One region of the Streptomyces sp. NPDC059668 genome, then DNA from elsewhere that is predicted to be linked to it. Evidence: riboswitches for the same ligand, from Rfam matches in the RefSeq annotation. Region 1 holds a riboswitch; each other region holds the start of a gene.
The links. A riboswitch is a leader RNA that binds a small molecule or an ion and turns the genes downstream of it on or off. The one in region 1 is predicted to bind thiamine pyrophosphate.
Positions count from the first base shown of each region.

Region 2: it holds a riboswitch for thiamine pyrophosphate, as region 1 does, so the genes downstream of both, thiC (phosphomethylpyrimidine synthase ThiC) here and thiO (glycine oxidase ThiO) in region 1, are expected to answer to the same signal.
Region 3: it holds a riboswitch for thiamine pyrophosphate, as region 1 does, so the genes downstream of both, ACFV2J_RS22295 (thiamine ABC transporter substrate binding subunit) here and thiO (glycine oxidase ThiO) in region 1, are expected to answer to the same signal.

Region 1 covers NZ_JBHWEL010000057.1:33,924-41,295, forward strand. The annotation lists gene ACFV2J_RS31140 (deoxyribonuclease IV) at 1-33, opposite strand, end outside; gene pknB (Stk1 family PASTA domain-containing Ser/Thr kinase) at 125-2,074, opposite strand; gene ACFV2J_RS31150 (thiazole synthase) at 2,284-3,078, opposite strand; gene thiS (sulfur carrier protein ThiS) at 3,081-3,281, opposite strand; gene thiO (glycine oxidase ThiO) at 3,278-4,456, opposite strand; TPP riboswitch at 4,454-4,565, opposite strand; gene ACFV2J_RS31165 (hypothetical protein) at 4,618-4,953, shown strand; gene ACFV2J_RS31170 (NAD(P)/FAD-dependent oxidoreductase) at 5,069-6,301, shown strand; gene ACFV2J_RS31175 (Rv2175c family DNA-binding protein) at 6,593-6,958, shown strand; gene thiE (thiamine phosphate synthase) at 7,054-7,372, shown strand, end outside.
Region 2 covers NZ_JBHWEL010000006.1:119,805-127,176, forward strand. The annotation lists gene ACFV2J_RS07415 (metallophosphoesterase) at 1-58, shown strand, start outside; gene ACFV2J_RS07420 (hypothetical protein) at 240-1,109, shown strand; gene ACFV2J_RS07425 (VWA domain-containing protein) at 1,225-2,670, opposite strand; gene thiC (phosphomethylpyrimidine synthase ThiC) at 2,826-4,655, opposite strand; TPP riboswitch at 4,648-4,804, opposite strand; gene ACFV2J_RS07435 (YibE/F family protein) at 4,876-6,420, shown strand; gene ACFV2J_RS07440 (SsgA family sporulation/cell division regulator) at 6,508-6,945, opposite strand; gene ACFV2J_RS07445 (IclR family transcriptional regulator) at 7,045-7,372, opposite strand, start outside.
Region 3 covers NZ_JBHWEL010000030.1:56,680-64,051, forward strand. The annotation lists gene tsf (translation elongation factor Ts) at 1-418, shown strand, start outside; gene pyrH (UMP kinase) at 598-1,368, shown strand; gene frr (ribosome recycling factor) at 1,506-2,063, shown strand; gene ACFV2J_RS22285 (phosphatidate cytidylyltransferase) at 2,063-3,190, shown strand; gene rlmN (23S rRNA (adenine(2503)-C(2))-methyltransferase RlmN) at 3,368-4,474, shown strand; TPP riboswitch at 4,514-4,633, shown strand; gene ACFV2J_RS22295 (thiamine ABC transporter substrate binding subunit) at 4,711-5,799, shown strand; gene ACFV2J_RS22300 (ABC transporter permease) at 5,775-7,372, shown strand, end outside.

The sequences.
Region 1 (7,372 bases):
GTTGCGGAGCTGCTTGCTGGTCACACCCTTCAGGGTGTCACGCGCTCCGGCGCACCCTGTCGGCGGACCTTCGGGGTCCGCTCGGCGGCCCGCCCCGGACCGCTTCCTCGGGTTCCGGACCGGCTCAGCGGATCTCGATGGTGATGGTCGACCCCTTGGGCGCGGTCTTGCCGCCGTCCACCGACTGGTTCTTGACGTGGTCCCCGAAGAGCCCGAGCAGTCCACGGTCCTCGTTGACCCCGAACCCCGCGTCCTCCAGTGCCTTCGTCGCGTCGTCCACGCTGTCGCCCACCACGTCCGGGACCTCGACCATCTCGGGGCCCTTGGACACCGTCAGGGTGACGGTGTCGCCCGTGGCGGCCTCGCTGCCCGCGTCCGGCGACTGCTGGGCGACCTGCCCCTTGTCGAACTCCGAGGTGACCCGCTGGGCGGCGATCCGCACCTTCAGACCGGCCTGTTCGAGCTCCGCCGTGGCGTCCTCGACGGACGTCCCCGTGACGTCGGCGACCTCCACAGGACTGCCCTTGCTGACGACGAGGGCGATGGCCGAACCGGCGTGCCGCCGCGTGCCGGCGTCCGGTTCCGTACGGATCACCGAACCCTTGAGCACGTCCTGGCTGAACTCCCGGGTGATCATTCCCGCGGCGAGCCCTTCGTCCCCCAGCACCTCCCGCGCCTTGGACAGCGTGAAGCCCTTCAGGTCGGGCACCCGCACCGTCTTCGGGCCGTCCGACACGGTCAGCGACACGGAGTCGTGGTCACGGATCCGCGCGCCGGGCTGCGGATCACTGCTGATCACCGTGCCGCGCTTCACGGTGTCGCTGTACGCGTGCTCGACCCGCCCGACGTCGAGACCGGCCGCTTCGATCCGCGACCTGGCCTGCGTCTCGGTCTTCGCCAGCAGCAGCGGGACCCTGGTGAACTGACCGGAGTTGATGTACCAGACGCCCGCGCCGAGGCCGAGCGCCAGCAGGATCGCGGTGACGATCACGATCGTTCCGCGCCGGGGGCGTGAGCCGCGCCGCCGTACGGGCGGCTCGGAGGCCGCCAGACCGGTCTGCTCGAACCGGCTGGTCCGGTTGAGCGCGTCGGCCCCGCCGGCCCCCTCGTCCTCGTTCACCGGCAGCAGACGCGGCACGGACAGTGAGCGCGGGATCACGCTCGTACGGTCCTCCGCGTTGTCGTGGCCCGCGGTGACGGCCTGCGGCGGGACGGCGTCGAGCTGTTCGGCGCTGAGCCCGGCCCGCGCCTCCAGCACCTGGCCGAGCAGCGTCACCGCGTCGTGCGGGCGCATCCCGGGGTCGCGGGCGGTGGCCGCGGCGACCAGCCGGTCGAGCGCGAAGGGCATGCCCGGCACGGCGGCCGACGGCGGCGGCACGTCCGCGTGCAGATGCTGGTAGAGCACCTGGGCGGGGGAGTCACCGGAGTGCGGCTTGCCACCCGTGAGCATCTCGTAGAGGACGACTCCACAGGCGTACACGTCCACTCGGGCGTCGGCGCTGCCGTGCTCGATCTGCTCGGGTGCGAGATACGACACCGTGCCGAGGACGGACCCCGTCGTCTGCGTGACGGTGTCCACGGCCCGTACGAGGCCGAAATCCGCCACCTTGACCCGGCCGTCGTCCCCTATCAGGACGTTCTCCGGCTTCATGTCGCGGTGCACGAACCCGGCGCGGTGCGCGGCGCCGAGCGCGGCGAGCACCGGCTCCAGGACGTCCAGCGCGGCCCGCGGCTGGAGCGCCCCGCGCTCGCGCAGCACGTCGCGCAGGGTGCATCCCGCCACGTACTCCATGGCCAGATAGACGTACGACCCGTCCGCCCCCTGGTCGAAGACCTGCACCACGTTGGGGTGGGCGAGCCGGGCCACCGACTTGGCCTCACGTATGAACCGCTCGACGAACGAGACGTCGGCGGCCAGCGTCGGGTGCATCACCTTGAGCGCGAGCACACGGTCCAGGCGCGTGTCCAGGGCCCTGTAGACCGTGGCCATCCCGCCGACCGCGATCCGGGCGTCGACGCGATAGCGGCCGTCGAGCATCTGCCCGACAAGCGGGTCCTGAAGGGTCGTATCCACGCAGGCGAGTCTACGAGCCGTCGCCGCCGGCCCCCACCTTTCCGGTCCGTACCGGGGCGGGACTGCAGCCGACCTGTGACGCACATCGCGCCGAAGAGGTGACGCGGGGCGCTCCGCCGACGGCGGGCCCCCCACCCCGGGCCCCGCTCGTTCCGCCTGGCCGGAAACAGCCGCGCGCGACCGACGGGAGGTGCTCGTGAGGACCCGCCCTAGAAGGCAGGCCGCTCCGGATCCAGCCGCGCCAGTCCCTCCGCGGGAGAGGACGCCGAGGCGAAGTGCCGCCGCGGAATCCGCCCGGCACGTCGCGCCAGACGCCCCGCCTCCACGGCATGCCTCATGCCCTCCGCCATCAGCACCGGCTCCTGCGCCCGCGTCACGGCCGAGGCGAGCATCACCCCGGCACACCCCAGCTCCATCGCCAGCGCCGCGTCCGACGCCGTACCGGCCCCCGCGTCGAGGATCACCGGCACGCGCGCGTGCTCCACGATCAGCTCGAAGTTGTGCGGGTTGCGGATCCCCAGGCCCGAGCCGATGGGTGAGCCGAGCGGCATGACCGCCGCGCACCCGACGTCCTCCAGCTTCCGTGCGAGCACGGGGTCGTCGTTCGTGTACGGCAGCACCGTGAACCCGTCGTCGACCAGCGTCTCCGCGGCGTCGAGCAGCTCGATCGGGTCGGGCAGCAGGGTGCGCTCGTCGGCGATGACCTCCAGCTTGACCAGGTCGGTGCCGAGCGCCTCCCGTGCGAGCCGCGCGGTCAGCACGGCCTCGCCCGCGGTGAAGCACCCCGCCGTGTTCGGCAGCACCCGGATGCCGAGCCGGTCGAGCACGGACAGGACGGAGCCGTGCGCCGTGGGATCCACCCGGCGCATCGCGACCGTCGTCAGCTCCGTCCCGGACGCCACCAGCGAGCGTTCCAGCACGTCGAGGCTGGGCGCACCCCCCGTCCCCATGATCAGCCGGGAGGAGAGGGACATCCCTCCGAGGACGAACGGATCGTCGGCCATGGTCAGCCTCCTTGGACAGCGGTGAGGACTTCGACGCGGTCGCCCTCGCGCAGGGACGTGGACGACCACCGGGTGCGCGGGACGACGGTCTCGTTCAGCGCGGCGGCGACACCGGAGGGCGCCGCGGTGAGGGTGGCGACGAGCGTGTCGAGGGCGGTGTCCGCGGCGACGAGCCGGTGCTCGCCGTTGACGAGGATGTTCATACGGGCTGCTCCGTGCGTGTCGGGCTGAACCGGTGGGGTGTGAAGGGACGCGCTTCCTCGGGGAGCTCCCCCGAGGTGAGGACGTGCGCCATGACGTCTCCGGTGACGGGGGTGAGCAGCACGCCGTTGCGGTGGTGGCCGGTGGCCAGCAGCAGTCCGTCGAGCCCGGTCGGGCCGAGCAGCGGGGCGTTGTCGGGGGAGCCGGGGCGCAGTCCGGCCCGTGTCTCGGTGAGCGGCAGTTCGGTGATCCCTGGCACCAGCTCATGGGCGTCGCGCAGCAGTTCGTACACCCCGCCCGCGGTCACGGTGGTGTCCCAGCCCAGCTCCTCGCTGGTCGCGCCGACGACGAGCTCGCCGCTCTCGCGCGGCACCAGATAGACCTGGCCGCCGCGGACCACGGCGCGCACGGTGCGGCTCAGGAAGGGCGCGTACCGCTTCGGCACGGTCAGCCTCAGCACCTGCCCCTTCACCGGGCGCACGGGCGGCCGCACGTCGTCGGGCACGCCCTTGAGCCTCGCGCTGAGACTGCCCGCGGCCAGCACCACCTGCGTCGCCCCCAGCACGTCGCCGCCCGTGGTGACGATCCCGGTGGCCCGCTCCCGGACCACCGTCAGCCGCTCCGCCCAGGTCCGGTGGAACACCACCCCGGCCCGCTCGCACGCCGTGACCAGGGCCTTCGCGAGGCGGCGCGGGTCGATCTGATGGTCGCCGTCGACGCGCAGACCGCCACGGACACCGGGCGCGAGCATCGGCTCCAGCCGGCGGCACTCGCGGCCGCTGAGCCACTCCGAGTCGAGCCCCGAACGGTTCTGCAGCGCGTGCAGTTCCCGCAGATGGGCGCGGTCGTCGGAGTCCAGGGCGACGGCCAGCGTGCCGCACCGGCGGTAGCCGAGGTCCTGGCCCGTCGCCTCGGTGAGCTCGGCGACGAAGTCCGGATAGCGGCGCGCGGAGGCGAGGTTCAGACCCAGCAGGGTCTGCTCGCCGTAGTGCAGTTCGGTGACGGCCGCGAGCATTCCCGCGGCGACCTGCGCGGCCCCGCCGCCGGGCTCCGGGTCCACGACCGCCGTGGAGAACCCGCGCTGCGCGGCCCGCCAGGCCGTGACCAGCCCGATGATCCCGCCCCCGACCACCAGGACGTCGGACGTGACGGACCTCTCCGCCGGTGTACGCGACATGGGCGTCCAGCCCCTCCCTTCGCCGGCATGACCCGGATCAGGTTCGTACGGTCGGAGGCCGCCAGCCTCCCTCTCAGCCCGGTGCGTCCGGGCTCCCGCGAGTGCTCTACGTTGACCACCCTAGCCCGCCGCCGCACGACTCAGTAAGGGAGCCTCCGCCCATGGCCCGTTCGCTCGACGGCCTCGTCCTCGCCCCCGTCGCCGACCAGGCACCGGGCCAGGTGGGGACCGCGACCCGGTTCACGTACCACGAGGAGAACGGCGGTGTCTGGGCCGAGTACGCGGGCGGGGACGTCGTCCGCGGCCGTCTCGTGGGGACCCGGGAGGGCGACCGCCTCGACTTCCGGTACGTACAGCTGGGACGGGACGGCACGACCTCCGGCGGCCACTGCGTGTCCGTCGTGGTGGAGCTCTCCGACGGCCGGGTGCGGCTGGAGGAGACCTGGGAATGGGAGTCGCGGGCGGGCGGCGGGACGAGCGTGGTGGAACAGATCTGACACGCGGCCGGGACCCCGCCCACCGGACGGACCGGCTGACACCGGGACGCATTGTGGAACAGGTCACCGAGCACGTCCGCTGACTGACGGATTGTCAGTTGTCTATGGTGATCAGGTGAGCGAGCAGACGCAGGGGCAGACGCAGGGGCCGACGGCACGCCGGGTCGTCATCGCGGGCGCGGGCATGGCCGGTGTGCAGACCGCGGTCGCCCTGCGCGAACAGGGCTTCACCGGCGACGTGACACTGATCGGCGCCGAGCCGCACCAGCCCTACGACCGGCCGCCGTTGTCCAAGGCGGTACTGCTGGGCAAGGCCGAGCACTCCGCCTTCGACATCGACTTCGAGGCACTGGGCATCGAACTGAAGCTCGGCTGCGAGGCGCTCGCCCTGCGCCCCGGGGACCATGAACTGGACACCGCCGCGGGACAGGTGCGCTACGACCTCCTGGTCCTGGCGACCGGCGCGGAACCGATCCAGCTCCCCGGCGCGGAGGGCATGCCCGGCGTCCATCTGCTGCGCACCCTCGACGACGCCGAACGGCTGCGCCCGGTGCTCGCGCGGCAGCACGACATCGTGGTGGTCGGGGCGGGCTGGATCGGCGCCGAGTTCGCCACGGCGGCACGCGAGGCCGGGTGCGCGGTGACGGTCGTCGAGGCCGCCGACCGGCCGCTGGCCGGGGCACTGCCCGCCGAGGTGGCCGCGCCGATGGCCGCCTGGTACGCGGACAGCGGGGCCTCGCTGCGCACCCACGCGCGCGTGGAGAGCGTCGAGCCCGGCGCCGTGGTGCTCGACGACGGGTCCCGGGTGCCCGCGGGCGCCGTGGTCGTCGGCATCGGTGCCCGGCCCGCCACCGCCTGGCTGGCCGGTTCGGGCATCGAGCTCGGAGCCCACCGCGAGGTCGTGGCCGACAACCACCTGCGCACCTCCGTGCCGGACGTCTACGCGGTCGGCGACTGCGCGTCCTTCCCCTCGGGCCGGTACGAGGAGCGCCTCCTCGTCCACCACTGGGACAACGCCCTGCAGGGACCGCGCACGGTGGCCGCGAACATCATCGGCGAGGCCCCGGTGGCGTACGACCCGGTCCCGTACTTCTGGTCCGAGCAGTTCGGCCGTTTCGTCCAGTACGTCGGCCATCACGCGCCCGCCGACACGACCGTCTGGCGCGGTGACCCCGCGGGCGCCGCCTGGACGGTCTGCTGGCTGCGCGACTCCCGCCTCGTCGCCCTTCTGGCGGTGGGGCGCCCCCGGGACCTCGCCCAGGGCCGCCGCCTGATCGAGGCGGGCATGCCACTGGACCCGGAGATCCTTTCGGACCACTCACGTCCGCTGAAGGACGCCACGGGCTGAAGGCCGTCACTCGGCTGGGCGGGTGCGCGACGCGAAGGGTGGGGCCGGCCCGCCGGGCGCCCCGCCGGGCGGCGACGGCGGCCGGACGGCCGAGTGCCAGCAGGCCGGGCGCCGCGGGGTCGGGTGCCACGGGGTCGGGCGAGGGAATGCGTCCGGCCGCGCGCCGGGTGCCTCGCGTGCATGCCGCGCCGTGCCGGAAATCGGAGGCTTTCCGCGGTATTCACGCGCTTCTGACGCGGGACGGGCGGCGCTCGGGTACCGAGTGTCAGTCCGGGATGGCAGGCTTGTCCCGTGACCGAGATTGACGCAAAGATCGATGCTCTCGTCCCCGCCTGGCTCACCCTCCCCGACATCGCCGAACAGTTCGGCGTCGAGGTGACCCGCGTCCGGCAGCTGGTCAAGGAAGGCCAGCTGATCGCCGTACGCCGTGGTGAGAACCGCGCGCTGCACGTCCCCGCCGCTTTCGTCGACGAGGACAAGGTCGTCAAGGGCCTCACCGGCACCCTGACGCTCCTGCGGGACGACGGCTTCTCCGACGAAGAGATGCTCGAGTGGCTCTTCACCCCCGACCCGACCCTGCCCGGCACCCCCGCGCAGGCGCTGAGCGAGAATCGTGGCACGGAGGTGAAGCGTCGCGCCCAGGCGCTCGCCGTCTGATCCGACAACACGTCCGGCGTACGGACCACGGCAGGCCCAGGGCCACCCCGGCCGCCGTGGTCCGTACGCACCGCAGCACCACGGGGGACACACGCATGCCCGAGAACGCCGCCCGCCTCGCCGACGCCCGCGTCTACCTGTGCACGGACGCGCGCACCCGCCAGGGCGACCTCGCCGAGTTCCTGGACGCCGTCCTGGCGAACGGCGTCGACATCGTGCAGCTGCGCGACAAGGGCATGGAGGCGGCCGAGGAACTGGAGCACCTCCAGGTCTTCGCGGACGCCTGCGCCCGCCACGGCAAGCTCCTCGCGGTCAACGACCGGGCGGACGTCGCCCACGCGGCCGGCGCCGACGTACTCCATCTGGGCCAGGGCGACCTCCCGGTCCCCGCGGCCCGCGCCATCCTCGGCGACC
Region 2 (7,372 bases), on a different contig from region 1:
CGGCGGAGTGACCATGGCCGGAAAGCTGCTGGTCCGGCAGCTGCCCCTGGCCGGCTGAGCGGTCACCGGGCAGGCGTCCGCCACGAAGGACCACGCCGGCCAGGGGGCAATTTCTTGAAACCCCCTGTCACGGCGTGCCGTCACCGCTCTACCATCGGCTTATCCGTAGCAGGCTCCCCTCCGTTTCTGCCCAACGGCTCGTCAGCGTGCGAGCCATCAGCCCTACGGAGCATCGGGGGATGCAGATGAACAGCGTTCCGCAGCACCTGCTGAGTGAGGACCGCCAGGAATACGAGCGGATCCTCGACGAGGCGCTGCGCTCCGCCCCGTACCGCCCGGAACTCGCCGCTGTCGGCCAGCGGCTCAACCCCGAGCAACTGCGCACCATGGCGCTCAACGCCACCGCACTGATCACGGCGGCCGCGACGACCGAGTACGCGCACTACGTGAAGGTCCGCGAGGAACTGCGCCACCCGGCGCCGTCCACCCCAGCCGTCAGCGAGGAGATCGGCTCCGCGGAGCCGGGTGCCGCCGCGGTGGGGCTCGCCACCACCATGGGAGAGGTCACCGAGACCGCCGGAGCCGGCGCCATCGCCGTCATCGCGGTGCTCGCTCCCGTTCTCGCCGGAACAGCAGCGGTGATCTTCCTGCTCGTCGGCTACCTGCTGAAGGTCCTCGACCCGGAGCAGACGTTCGCCCGGACCCTCCTGACCACCGGGTGGGTCTTCGGCGCGGTCACGGCGGCCGCGATACTGGTCGCCGCGGTCGGGCTGCTGCTGACCGCACTGCGCAACGGCTCGTCCTCGCTCCAGGCGGGGGCGCACGGCGAGCTCGACGAGGAGGTCGACCGCGCCAGGGAAGCCTGGCGGGACGCGCTGCTGGAGCGCGGCATCATGCCGTTCCTCCGGCACGCCCTCGCCGATCCCGGCGCGGCGGTGATGGACCGTCCGTCACCGACGCCCACGACCGGCCGCATGCCGCATCTCGGGTACAACCGGCCGGGGTTCAGCAGTCCGGACGGGGGACCCGCGGCGGGCCCACGGCCGAGCTTCTCCAGCCCGGACTTCACGAGCCCGGACTTCGGGGGGCCCGAACACCAGCCGGAGTGACCCCCGGCGGGCCGACACCGGGGTGGCAGAAGGACCGGGCCCGCGCCTGCCGAAGCGCGGGCCCCGATCGGTGCCCGGCATGCCCGCGTACGGGCCGCCGGCCCGGCAGACCGGATCAGAGGATGCCCAGCCGACGGGCCGCCGTGACCCAGGCGGGGAACTCGGAGAGCAGCCGGTCGTACAGCTCCGGGTCCGGGAGGGCGCCGATGTCGTCCACGGCGAAGAAACCGACGTTGTCGACGCGCCGGTCCGGCAGTGTGTCGAACCGTTCCAGCACGCCGTAGTCGGACCGGCCCAGGCCCACGAACTGCCAGAAGATCGGCTCCTCCACCGCTTCGCGCAGTTGCCGCTCGATCTCGTTGTTGCGATAGACCCCTCCGTCGGAGAAGAACAGCACCAGGGTGGGATCGGCGGCCGGATTCTCCCTGACGTACGTACGCACCTCGGCGATCGCCTTCTGCTCCTCGTTCTGGATGCCGACCGTCCGCATGTCCACCTGCCCCGGCAGCAGTCCCTTCCGCGGCTTCCTGCTCCGCCGGAACAGGCTCAGCTCACCGACCCGGACGTGGAGCCTGAGCCACTCGGGCAACTCACCGAGGGTCAGGTCCGGCAGCCGGGCCGCATGGGAGGCGAACGTCCACGCCTGCATCGCGCCGTCGTCGTCCAACTGCGCGGCCACGGCGGCCATCCGCTCCACCACGTCCGCCACGACGCCCTTCGCGTACAGGAACGACATGGAGCCGGAGGCGTCCAGGATCAGCACCACACGCGCCGTGACGCCCTGCGCGCCGTGCTTCCGCAGGCTGACCGCCACCTGCTCCTTGCGCAGGGAGAGCCGCTTGCGCATGTCCACGGGAAGCCGCTCCTCGCCCGTGCCCGGACGTGCCGCGGGGGCCGGGAGAGTCGGGGGTGGCGGGGGTGCCGGAGGCATCTCGGGGGCCGGGGGAGCATGCGGGGGCGGAGGGGGCGGTACGGCGGCGGGCGGAACCACGGGTGGCGCCACCGGCGCCGAGGTGGCGAGGCCTGGTTCCTCGTCCACGCTGATGCCGAAGTCCGTGGCGAGTCCGGCGAGTCCCGACGCGTACCCCTGCCCGATCGCCCGGAACTTCCACTGTCCGCCGCGCCGGTACAACTCGCCGCCGATGAACGCCGTCTCCGTCGTCGCCTCCATCTCGAAGCGCGCGAACTCCCGCTGCGTCCCGGCGTCGAGCAGCCGCAGCGTCAGCCCGGACAGCTGACCGAAGGTGCCGCCGTCGGCCGAGGCGCCCAGCACGACCCGCTCGATCCCCGGTTCCAGCGAGCGGAGGTCCACCTCGACCGTGTCGGTCGTGACACCGGCGTCCCGTCGCTTGCCCAGGTGGCGTACGGCACCGGAGACGTGCCGTGGCTGGTTGTAGAAGACGAAGTCCCCGTCGCCCCGCACGCGACCGTCCGCACCGAGCAGCAGGGCCGAGGCGTCCGCGTCCGGCGCGCCGGCCCCTCCCGTCCAGACGAGCACGGCCCGTACGGCCCCGACGGCCACCGGCAGGTTGGCGCCCTTGCTCATGGATGTCGATGTCATGGTCCCAGTCTGCCGACAGAACCCGGCCGTCCGTGGTGGCGGACTCCCGCACGTGGCGGTCCGACGGGGTGGTGCCGTCCCCTCCGCGGTCTTCGGGGAGGACGGTGTCCAGGGTCCACCGGACCCTGAACACCCTTCGACGGACCGTCGGAGCGTCAGTCCGCCAACGGCAGGTACACCCGGTTCCCGCTCGCCGCGAACTCCTTCGACTTCTGGAGCATCCCCTCGGCGATCTCCTCGGGCGAGGCTCCCTCGGCCGCGGAACCACCGAACTGCTCGGCGATGTTCTGGCTGATCTTCATGCTGCAGAACTTCGGGCCGCACATGGAGCAGAAGTGCGCCGTCTTGGCGGGCTCGGCCGGCAGTGTCTCGTCGTGGAACTCGCGTGCCGTGTCGGGGTCGAGGGCCAGATTGAACTGGTCCTCCCAGCGGAACTCGAAGCGGGCGTCGGACAGCGCGTCGTCCCATTCCTGCGCGCCCGGGTGCCCCTTGGCGAGGTCCGCCGCGTGGGCCGCGATCTTGTAGGTGATGACGCCGGTCTTGACGTCGTCACGGTTGGGCAGACCCAGGTGCTCCTTGGGTGTGACGTAGCAGAGCATGGCCGTGCCCCACCAGGCGATCATCGCGGCACCGATGCCGGAGGTGATGTGGTCGTACGCCGGCGCGACGTCCGTCGTCAGCGGGCCGAGCGTATAGAACGGAGCTTCATCACAGATCTCCTGCTGAAGGTCGATGTTCTCCTTGATCTTGTGCATCGGGACATGTCCCGGGCCCTCGATCATCGTCTGTACCTGAAAACGCTTCGCGATCGTGTTGAGTTCCCCGAGCGTCCTCAACTCGGCGAACTGAGCGGCGTCGTTGGCGTCCGCGATCGAACCGGGCCGGAGCCCGTCGCCGAGCGAGTACGTGACGTCGTACGCGGCGAGGATCTCGCAGAGCTCCTCGAAGTTCTCGTAGAGGAACGACTCCCGGTGGTGGGCCAGGCACCAGGCCGCCATGATCGAGCCGCCGCGCGAGACGATGCCGGTCTTGCGGTTGGCGGTGAGCGGTACGTACGGCAGTCGCACGCCCGCGTGGACCGTCATGTAGTCCACACCCTGTTCGGCCTGTTCGATGACCGTGTCCTTGTAGATCTCCCAGGTCAGCTCCTCGGCACGGCCGTCGACCTTCTCCAGTGCCTGGTAGAGGGGCACCGTGCCGATGGGGACGGGGGAGTTGCGCAGGACCCATTCCCGCGTGGTGTGGATGTTGCGGCCGGTGGACAGGTCCATGACCGTGTCGGCGCCCCAGCGGGTCGCCCAGGTCATCTTCTCGACCTCTTCCTCGATGGAGGAGGTGACCGCGGAGTTGCCGATGTTGGCGTTGACCTTCACCAGGAACCGCTTGCCGATGATCATCGGCTCGATCTCGGGGTGGTTGACGTTTGCGGGCAGCACCGCACGGCCCGCGGCGATCTCCTCGCGGACGACCTCGGGGTCGACGTTCTCGCGGACCGCCACGAACTCCATCTCCGGTGTGATCTCTCCGCGGCGTGCGTACCCGAGCTGGGTGACCGCCGTTCCGGGGCGACCCCGGCGCGGCTGGCGCGGACGGCCCGGGAAGACCGCGTCGAGGTTGCGGAGGCCGCCTCGCGGCGCGGTGTGCTTGATCCCGTCGTCCTCGGGGCGGACCGGACGGCCCGCGTACTCCTCGGTGTCGCCCCGGGCGACGATCCAGTGCTCGCGCAGTGGAGCGAGTCCCCTGCGCACGTCCGTGTCGACGGTCGGATCCGTGTACGGGCCGGAGGTGTCGTACAGCGTGACGGACCGCCCGTTGGTGAGGTGCACCTGACGGACCGGCACCCGCAGGTCGGGGCGCGAACCCCCGACGTATGCCTTGTGCCACCCGATGGACTGCCCGGTCCCCGGGGGCTGTTCGCCCAGGGACGCGGCCGACGGCTCGTCCGTCTGGCTGGAGGCAGGCGTGCGAACGTCCTTGTTGGTCATGAGACCTACTCCCTACGCCGGCATTACCCGGTAACAGGTTCAGCGGTCGACGCAGCGGCTTCCGTCCGCCGATGTTTCATGTGAAACATCGCTGAGACGAAGGTCAGCGCCCTCTCAGCCCGGTGCTCCGAGCTCCCGCGTGTGCAAAGGTGCTTCCACGCTAGCGTCATGTCTGGCGCGGTGAACAGAGGGCCCTCGCCGTTCTTGCGATGATCGGTCGGTGACCACGATGCAGCAGCCCCCGTTCCCGCCGTCCGAGCCGCGGCGCGGCCCCGGCGACGGCCATGGCTCCGGAGACGGCCACGGGTACGGGCCGGGGGACGCCAACGGACCGGGCGGTGGGCACGGATGGGCCGACACCGACGGGTCCGGCGGCGCCAACGGATCGGGGGAGGGGCACGGGCACGGACCGGGCCCCCTTCCCGGGCAAGGGCACTCGCACAGTCACAGTCACGGCCCCGCCACACCCGTCTCCAAGCATCTGCGCAAGGTCATCGCGGCCGTGCTGATCCCCTTCGCCGCGGCGGTCGTCGTGGGCCTCGTGGTGCTCTGGCCCGGCGGCGCCCCGTCGCACGAGCGCACCGGTGTCGGCTTCGACCGGCAGAGCCAGCAGGCCACGGTCACCAAGATCGACCAGGTGGACTGCAAGTCGGTGAACGCCTCGGGGGAGACCCCGACCGGCGACACCTCCACCGCCGAGGGTTCCTCCGCCCAGCAGCAGGCGACGGGCGAGTGCAAGAAGGCGACGGTCCGGGTGGACACCGGCAAGGACAAGGGCCGTACGTTCACGGAGATCGTCCAGCCGGACCAGTCACGGCAGTTGCACCAGGGCGAGAAGGTCGTGGTCGCGTACGAGCCCTCGGCGCCCAAGGATCTGCAGTACTCGGTCACCGACGTGAACCGGAAGTTCCCGATGGCGCTGCTCGCCGGGATCTTCGCACTGGCCGTCGTGGTGGTGGGCCGGATGCGCGGCCTCATGGCACTGATCGCGCTGGCCGTCAGTTTCCTCATCCTGACGTTCTTCATCCTGCCCGCCATCCTGGAGGGGGCGAACCCCCTGGTCGTGGCGGTGGTCGGGGCGAGCGCCATCATGCTGATCGCCCTCTACATGTGCCATGGTCTGTCCGCCCGTACGTCGGTGGCCGTGCTCGGCACACTGCTCTCGCTGGTGCTGATCGGTGTACTCGGTTCGGTGTTCATCGGCTGGGCGGCCCTGACCGGCAACACCGACGACAACACCGGTCTGATCCACGGCCTGTACCCGTCCATCGACATGAGCGGTCTGCTGCTCGCGGGCGTGATCATCGGCTCGCTCGGTGTGCTCGACGATGTGACGGTGACACAGACCTCGGCGGTCTGGGAGCTGCACGAGGCGAATCCCACCATGGGCTGGCGGGGCCTGTACCGCGCGGGCATCCGGATCGGCCGTGACCACATCGCCTCGGTCGTGAACACGCTCGTCCTGGCGTACGCGGGTGCCGCGCTGCCGCTGCTGTTGCTCTTCTCGATCGCGCAGAGCAGCGTCGGCGCGGTCGCCAACAGCGAACTGGTCGCCGAGGAGATCGTGCGCACCCTGGTCGGCTCGATCGGTCTGGTCGCCTCGGTGCCCGTCACCACCGCGCTGGCGGCCCTGGTGGTCTCGGCGGACCGTCCCGGGGCCCGGATCGCCCCCACGGCGGCCACAGGGCCGCCGGCGCCCGTACAGGAGCCCTCGGGGGGCCGGGGGCCGGTGCGGGGCGGCAAGGGCCGTCGCCGCAAGCACTGAGGCCTCCGCGCACCCGCCACGGGTGTGCGGAGGAGTTTCCCCAGGGATGTGCGGAAGCGTTCCTCCACGGGGGCGCGGGTCGTTTTTTCAGCCCGCGCTCTGCTCCTCCGCCAGGATGCGGTCCAGCGCCTCGTCGAGGTGGGTGTCGAAATCCGCGAGGGAGCGTTCCTGTCCCAGCGGTACGAGTTTGTCGGTGCGGTCGAGGAAGGCCACCAGGGGCGCCGCGCCGGACCGGAACAGGGCGTGGTCACCGCCCACCTGAAGCCGGATCAGCACCTCGCCGAACGCGTCCGGATCGGCGGGCGCGATGTGCACATCGCCGTCACCGCACGGCCGGCCCACGCCGTCGATCAGCAACTCCCGCCCGAAGGCCCAGGTCACGGGCGCGTCACCGGGCAAGTGGAAGGTCAGCCGCACGGCGTAGGGATCACAGGTCTCGTAGCGCAGCTCCACCGGGATGCGGAAGGACAGCTCCTCCGACACGAGGAAGCTCATCATGACCTCTGCCTGTACCGACTCGCGCATCGCCTACCCCGTCGTTTGCCGTCGACTGGCCAGGAATCGTCCCCCTGACACTGCTGAAATCTTGCTCAACGTACACAACAGATCACAAGGAGTGAGTTTTCAGATGCTGATAGAGATCGCGAGTGACCCCAGTAGTCTGCCGATCTCACCTTGCAATTGTCGTGCCGCCGGTAGCAGTCGGTCGGCCTGGTGGACAGGGAGAGAAATGGCCATCGTCGCGGCGGTCGTCCCCGCGGTGATGGGCAGCGCGGCACACACCGTCCCCAGCGCGTACTCCTGCCGCTCGGTGACGGGATCCATCCGTCCCGTCCGCTCCAGACGTCGCAACAGACCGGCCTCGTCACGCACCGTGTACGGGGTGAGCGACCGCACGGGATAGCGGTCGAGGTGGTCCCGGCGGGCCCGCTCGTCGAGCTGGGACAGCAGA
Region 3 (7,372 bases), on a different contig from region 1:
CCTGGACCGCTTCGCCCAGTTCTCCGGCGCCTACGTGACCGCGTACATGCACCGCACCATGCCCGACCTGCCCCCGCAGATCGGTGTCCTGGTCGAGCTGGACAAGGCCGACGCCGCCCTCGCCAAGGGTGTCGCTCAGCACATCGCCGCCTTCGCGCCGAAGTACCTCTCCCGTGAGGACGTCCCGGCCGAGGTCGTCGAGTCCGAGCGCCGCGTCGCCGAGGAGACGACCCGCGCCGAGGGCAAGCCCGAGGCCGCCCTCCCGAAGATCGTCGAGGGTCGCGTCAACGCCTTCTTCAAGGAGGCCACCCTGCTGGGCCAGCCCTACGCGCTGGACCAGAAGAAGTCCGTCCAGCAGGTCCTGGACGAGGCCGGTGTCGCCCTGAAGCGCTTCGCGCGCATCAAGGTCGGCATCTGAGTCCGTACAGCGAGCGACGCGCGACCCCTATAGGGTCGACAGCAGTCGTCCGCGTACGTCGGCACGCGCGCGTGCGTGCCGGACGACAGCAGATCTGACGAGGAGGCCATTGCCGAGCATGGGAGCCAACACCCCACCGGCAATGGCCTTCTTCGTATGTGCACCATGAGGAGATCTCCATGACCAGCACCCAGGCCGACAAGGGCGAGAAGACCGACGACGGCAAAGGCGCCGGACGCTTCATGCTGAAGCTTTCCGGTGAGGCGTTCGCCGGTGGCGGCGGACTGGGCGTCGATCCCGACGTGGTGCACAAGATCGCCCGCGAGATCGCGGCCGTCGTGCGCGGGGGTGCCCAGATCGCCGTCGTCATCGGCGGCGGCAACTTCTTCCGCGGCGCCGAACTCCAGCAGCGCGGCATGGACCGCGCCCGCTCCGACTACATGGGCATGCTCGGCACGGTGATGAACTGCCTCGCCCTCCAGGACTTCCTGGAGAAGGAGGGCATCGACAGCCGTGTCCAGACCGCCATCACCATGGGACAGGTCGCCGAGCCGTACATCCCGCTGCGCGCCGTACGGCACCTGGAGAAGGGCCGTGTGGTCATCTTCGGCGCCGGTATGGGCATGCCGTACTTCTCCACCGACACCACGGCCGCCCAGCGTGCCCTGGAGATCGACGCCGAGGCCCTGCTGATGGGCAAGAACGGTGTGGACGGGGTCTACGACTCCGACCCCAAGACCAACCCCGAGGCCGTCAAGTTCGACTCGCTCAGCTACGGCGAGGTCATCACCCGCGACCTCAAGGTCGCCGACATGACCGCGATCACGCTGTGCCGTGACAACACGCTGCCGATCCTGGTCTTCGAGCTCCTGGCGGAGGGCAATATCGCGCGCGCCGTCAAGGGTGAGAAGATCGGCACACTCGTGGGTGACCCAAGCGGCCGGGCCTGACCCGGGACGGACCCTGACCGGGGGATGGACAATGTCCTGCCGGTCCGGAACCGTGCAGGAACAAGACGCGACGCAGCCGGCTGCCACCCCGACGAGGAACAGCTGCCGGGCCTACTCAAGACACGCAGGAGCAAGTGGTGATCGAAGAGACCCTCCTCGAGGCCGAGGAGAAGATGGAGAAGGCCGTCGTGGTCGCCAAGGAGGACTTCGCCGCGATCCGCACCGGCCGTGCGCACCCGGCGATGTTCAACAAGATCGTGGCCGACTACTACGGCGCGCTGACGCCGATCAACCAGCTGGCCTCGTTCGCGGTCCCCGAACCGCGCATGGCCGTCGTCACCCCGTTCGACAAGAGCGCGCTGCGCAACATCGAACAGGCGATCCGCGACTCCGACCTGGGTGTCAACCCGAGCAATGACGGCAGCATCATCCGCGTGGTGTTCCCCGAGCTGACCCAGGAGCGCCGCAAGGAGTTCATCAAGGTCGCCAAGACCAAGGGCGAGGACGCCAAGATCTCGATCCGCTCCGTGCGCCGCAAGGCGAAGGAGACCATCGACAAGCTGATCAAGGATGGCGAGGTCGGCGAGGACGAGGGCCGCCGTGCGGAGAAGGAGCTCGACGACACCACCGCGAAGTACGTCGCCCAGGTGGACGAGCTCCTGAAGCACAAGGAAGCGGAGCTGCTCGAGGTCTGATGAACGACTCTTCCTGGGGGGCTCCGCCGCAAGCCGGGTACTGGGGGCCCTCCGACCAGGGGTCTGCCCAGGGGGCAGGCCCGGCGGGTCCCGCGTACGATGCGCATGACGCGCAGCACACTCGCCCCATGCCCATCGTGCCCGACGGACCCGCGCACAGCGGAGACCAGGATGACGACCGGGGGGCCGCTCGGCTGAGCGGCCCCCCGGTCCGCGACGACACACAGTCGGCGGGGTCCTACGGGCACCCGCCGCAGAAGCCGCAGGAGCCCATGCCCAGCGCCACCCCATCGCCCGCCCCCGCACCGAAGAAGAGTGCAGGCCGCGACCTGGGTGCTGCGATAGGGGTGGGTGTCGGGCTCGGTGCGGTGATCGTCGCGTCGTTGTTCGTCGTCAAGGCCGTCTTCGTCGGCGTGGTCGCCGTCGCCGTGGTGGTGGGGCTGTGGGAGCTCACCTCGCGGCTGGAGGAACGCAAGGGCATCAAGGCGCCGCTCGTGCCCCTGGCGGTGGGCGGTGCGGCCATGGTCGTCGCCGGCTACGTGCGGGGTGCCGAGGGCGCGTGGGTGGCGATGGCACTCACCGCGCTGGCGGTGCTGGTCTGGCGGATGACGGAACCGCCCGAGGGATACCTCAAGGACGTCACGGCGGGGGTCTTCGCGGCCTTCTACGTGCCGTTCCTGGCGACCTTCGTGGCGATGATGCTGACCGCGGACGACGGCCCGCGCCGCGTCCTGACGTTCCTGCTCCTGACGGTCGTCAGCGACACCGGCGCGTACGCGATCGGCTGGCGCTTCGGCAAGCACAAGCTCGCGCCCCGCATCAGCCCCGGCAAGACCCGTGAGGGCCTGGTCGGAGCGGTCGCCTTCGCGATGGTCGGGGGCGCGCTGTGTCTGCAGTTCCTGATCGAGGACGGCACCTGGTGGCAGGGCCTCATCATCGGCCTCGCGGTCGCGGCCACCGCCACCCTCGGCGACCTCGGCGAATCCATGATCAAGCGGGACCTCGGCATCAAGGACATGGGCACACTGCTGCCGGGCCACGGCGGCATCATGGACCGCCTTGACTCCCTGCTGCCGACGGCCCCCGTGGTCTGGCTCCTGTTGGTGCTCTTCGTAGGGTCCAGCTGACCCGCGTTCCACGAGTGAGGGGTCCGTCGTCCACAGGGCGCCGGGCCCCTCTTCGTACGTGAGGACGACCGAGATCGACCGAGGCCGACCGAATCCGACGGCGACCGCCCGCGGGTGACCACCCCCACCCCGTTCCGGCCCGGGCCGGTCGTGTTGATCTGCGACACTGGAAGGGTTATGCCGAAGCCCGGAGAACTCACATTCGTCGCCCCCCGCGCAGCCAAGAAGCCGCCGCGGCACCTTGCCGACCTCACGCCCGCCGAGCGTAAAGAGGCCGTTGCCGCGATCGGGGAGAAGCCGTTTCGCGCCAAGCAGCTCTCGCAGCACTACTTCGCCCGGTTCGCGCACGACCCCGCGGAATGGACGGACATCCCGGCCGCCGCGCGCGGGAAGCTCCAGGAAGCGCTGCTTCCCGAGCTGATGACCGTCGTGCGGCATCTGTCGACCGACCAGGACACCACCCGCAAGACCCTGTGGCGGCTCTTCGACGGCACGCTCGTCGAGTCCGTGCTGATGCGCTACCCGGACCGGGTGACCATGTGCATCAGCTCCCAGGCGGGCTGCGGGATGAACTGCCCGTTCTGCGCCACCGGCCAGGCCGGACTCGACCGGAACCTGTCGACCGGCGAGATCGTGCACCAGATCGTGGACGGCATGCGCGCGCTGCGGGACGGGGAGATCCCCGGAGGCCCGGCGCGGCTGAGCAACATCGTCTTCATGGGGATGGGCGAGCCGCTCGCCAACTACAAGCGGGTCGTGGGCGCCATCCGCGCGCTCACCGACCCCGAGCCGGACGGCGTCGGACTCTCCCAGCGCGGCATCACCGTGTCGACGGTCGGACTGGTGCCGGCCATCCACCGGTTCTCTGACGAGGGCTTCAAGTGCCGTCTCGCCATCTCCCTGCACGCGCCGGACGACGAGCTGCGCGACACCCTCGTCCCCGTCAACACGCGGTGGAAGGTGCGGGAGGTGCTCGACGCGGGCTGGGAGTACGCGGCCAAGTCGGGGCGCAGGCTCTCCATCGAGTACGCCCTCATCCGGGACATCAACGACCAGGCGTGGCGCGGTGACCGGCTCGGGCGGCTGCTCAAGGGCAAGCCCGTGCACGTCAACCTCATCCCGCTGAACCCGACCCCCGGCTCGAAGTGGACCGCCTCGCGGCCCGAGGACGAGAAGGCGTTCGTCGAGGCCATCGCGGCCCACGGCGTACCGGTCACCGTCCGGGACACCCGGGGCCAGGAGATCGACGGGGCGTGCGGCCAGCTCGCGGCGACCGAGCGGTAGTCTGACCCGGCACCTACATTTTCATATTCCGACATCTTCATATTCCGACAGGGGAGCGCCACAGCGCTGAGAGTGCGGCAGCCGGACCAACCGGTGGGCCGCAGACCCTCTGAACCTCGCCCAGGTCATTCTGGGTAGGAAGTTCGGGCATCACTCAAGCTGTTGCGCCCTGCCCGGGAACCGCCGAGTTCCCGGGCAGGGCCGCGTCTCTTCCTGGTCAGCCCAGGAGGAATTCAGTGAGCACCAAGAGCAAGAGGAGGACGACCGCGGCCGTGGTCGTCGCGGTGGGCCTCGTCACGCTGTCCGCGTGCGGCTCGTCCGGCTCCGGCGGCGAGGCCGCCGACTCCGGGACCGTGACCCTCGTCAGCCACGACTCCTTCGCCTACTCCAAGAGCGTGCTGCACGCCTTCGAGCAGGAGTCCGGCTACAAGGTCAGGATCCTCAAGGACGGCGACGCCGGCCAGGCCGTCAACAAGGCCGTCCTGACCAAGGACAACCCGCAAGGCGACGTCTTCTTCGGCGTCGACAACACCCTGCTCTCCCGCGCGCTCGACAACGGCCTGTTCCAGCCGTACGAGCCCAAGGGCTCCGACCAGATCGCCCAGCGCTACCGGGTCGACCAGGAGAAGCACCGGGTCACGCCCATCGACTCCGGCGACATCTGCGTCAACTACGACAAGGCCTACTTCAGCGAGCACGAGCTGGCCCCGCCCACCTCCTTCGACGACCTGGTCAAGCCCGCGTACAAGAACCTGCTCGTCACCGAGAACGCGTCCACGTCCTCGCCCGGCCTCGGTTTCCTGCTCGGGACCGCCGCGAAGTACGGGGACAGCGGGTGGCAGGGCTACTGGAAGAAGCTCAAGGCCAACGGCGTGAAGGTGGTCGACGGCTGGGAGCAGGCCTACAACGACGAGTTCTCGGGGTCCGCGGGCGGCAGGAAGGCCAAGGCCGACCGGCCGCTGGTGGTCTCCTACGCCTCCTCCCCGCCCGCCGAGGTGATCTACGCCGACCCGAAGCCGAAGACCGCGCCGACCGGTGTCGCGAGCGGCACCTGCTTCCGTCAGGTCGAGTACGCGGGACTGCTGAGCAACGCGAGGAACACGAAGGGCGGCAAGGCGCTCCTCGACTTCCTGATCAGCCTCAGGTTCCAGCAGGACATGCCGCTGAACATGTTCGTGTACCCGGTCCGTGAGACCGCCAAGGTGCCCGAGGCGTTCGTGAAGTTCGGCCCGCAGGCCGAGCACCCCGAGACCCTGGCCCCGGCCGAGATCGCCAAGAACCGTGACCAGTGGGTCAAGTCGTGGACCTCGCTCGTACTGAAGTAGCCGAGGCGGCGCCCAGGAGGCGCCGGAGCGCGACGCGGCTGTGGCTCATGGCCCCGCCGGTCGTGTTCTTCGGCGTCTTCTTCGCCTATCCCGTCGCGGCGATCGTGACCCGCGGCCTCAGGATCGACGGGACCTGGCGGCTCGGGCGGATCGCCGAGGTGCTCGGCCGGTCCGACATCCGGCACGTGCTGTGGTTCACCACCTGGCAGGCGCTCGCCTCGACAGCGCTGACGCTGCTGATCGCGCTGCCCGGCGCGTATGTCCTCGCGCGCTTCGACTTCCGGGGCAAGCAGGTGCTGCGCGCGGTGGTGACCGTCCCGTTCGTGCTGCCCACCGTAGTCGTCGGTACGGCGTTCCTGGCGCTGATCGGCCGCGGCGGACTCCTGGACGGCCTGTGGGGAGTTCGGCTCGACACCACCGTCTGGGCGATCCTGCTCGCGCACGTCTTCTTCAACTACGCGGTGGTCGTCCGCACGGTCGGCGGGCTCTGGTCCCAGCTCGACCCGCGCCAGGAGGAGGCCGCGCGCATGCTCGGCGCCTCCCGGTTCGCGGCCTGGCGCACGGTGACGCTCCCGGCCCTGGGTCCGGCCGTGGCCGCCGCGGCGCTCATGGTCTTCCTCTTCACCTTCACCTCGTTCGGGGTGGTCCAGATCCTCGGCGGCCCCACCTTCTCCACCCTCGAGGTCGAGATCTACCGGCAGACCTCGGAGATCTTCGACCTCGCCACGGCGGCGGTGCTGACGATCATCCAGTTCGTGGCCGTGGGCGCGATCCTCGCCGTCCACGCCGGGACCGTACGCCGCCGCGAGACCGCCCTGCGTCTGGTGGCCCCGGAGACGACGGCCCGCCGGCCGCGCGGGGCCGGGCAGTGGGCGCTGCTCACGGGAGTGCTCGCGAGCATCGCGGTCCTGCTCGTGCTGCCGCTCGGCGTGCTGGTCCAGCGCTCCCTGGACACCCCCGGCGGCTTCGGATTCGGCTACTACAGGGCGCTGGCCTCCGACGACGGCGGCATCTTCCTGGTGGCCCCGATCGAGGCGATCGGCAACTCGCTGGAGTACGCGCTCGCCGCCACCGCGATCGCCGTGGTCGTCGGAGGTCTGGCGGCCGCCGCTCTCACCGGCCACACCGGTCGCCTCGTACGGGGGTTCGACGCGCTGCTGATGCTGCCGCTCGGTGTGTCCGCCGTGACCGTCGGCTTCGGATTCCTGATCGCGCTGGACGAGCCACCGCTCGACCTCAGGAGCAGCTGGATCCTGGTGCCGCTCGCGCAGGCGCTGGTGGGCGTCCCCTTCGTCGTACGGACGATGCTGCCCGTGCTGCGGGCCGTGGACGGACGGCTGCGGGAAGCGGCGTCGGTGCTCGGGGCGTCGCCGTGGCGGGTGTGGCGCGAGGTCGACCTGCCGATGGTGCGGCGGGCGCTGCTCATCGCGGCGGGGTTCGCCTTCGCCGTGTCACTGGGTGAGTTCGGGGCGACGGTCTTCATCGCGCGCCCCGACAACCCGACGCTGCCGGTCGCGGTGGCGCGGCTGCTCGGGCGCGCCGGGGACCTCAACTACGGGCAGGCGATGGCCCT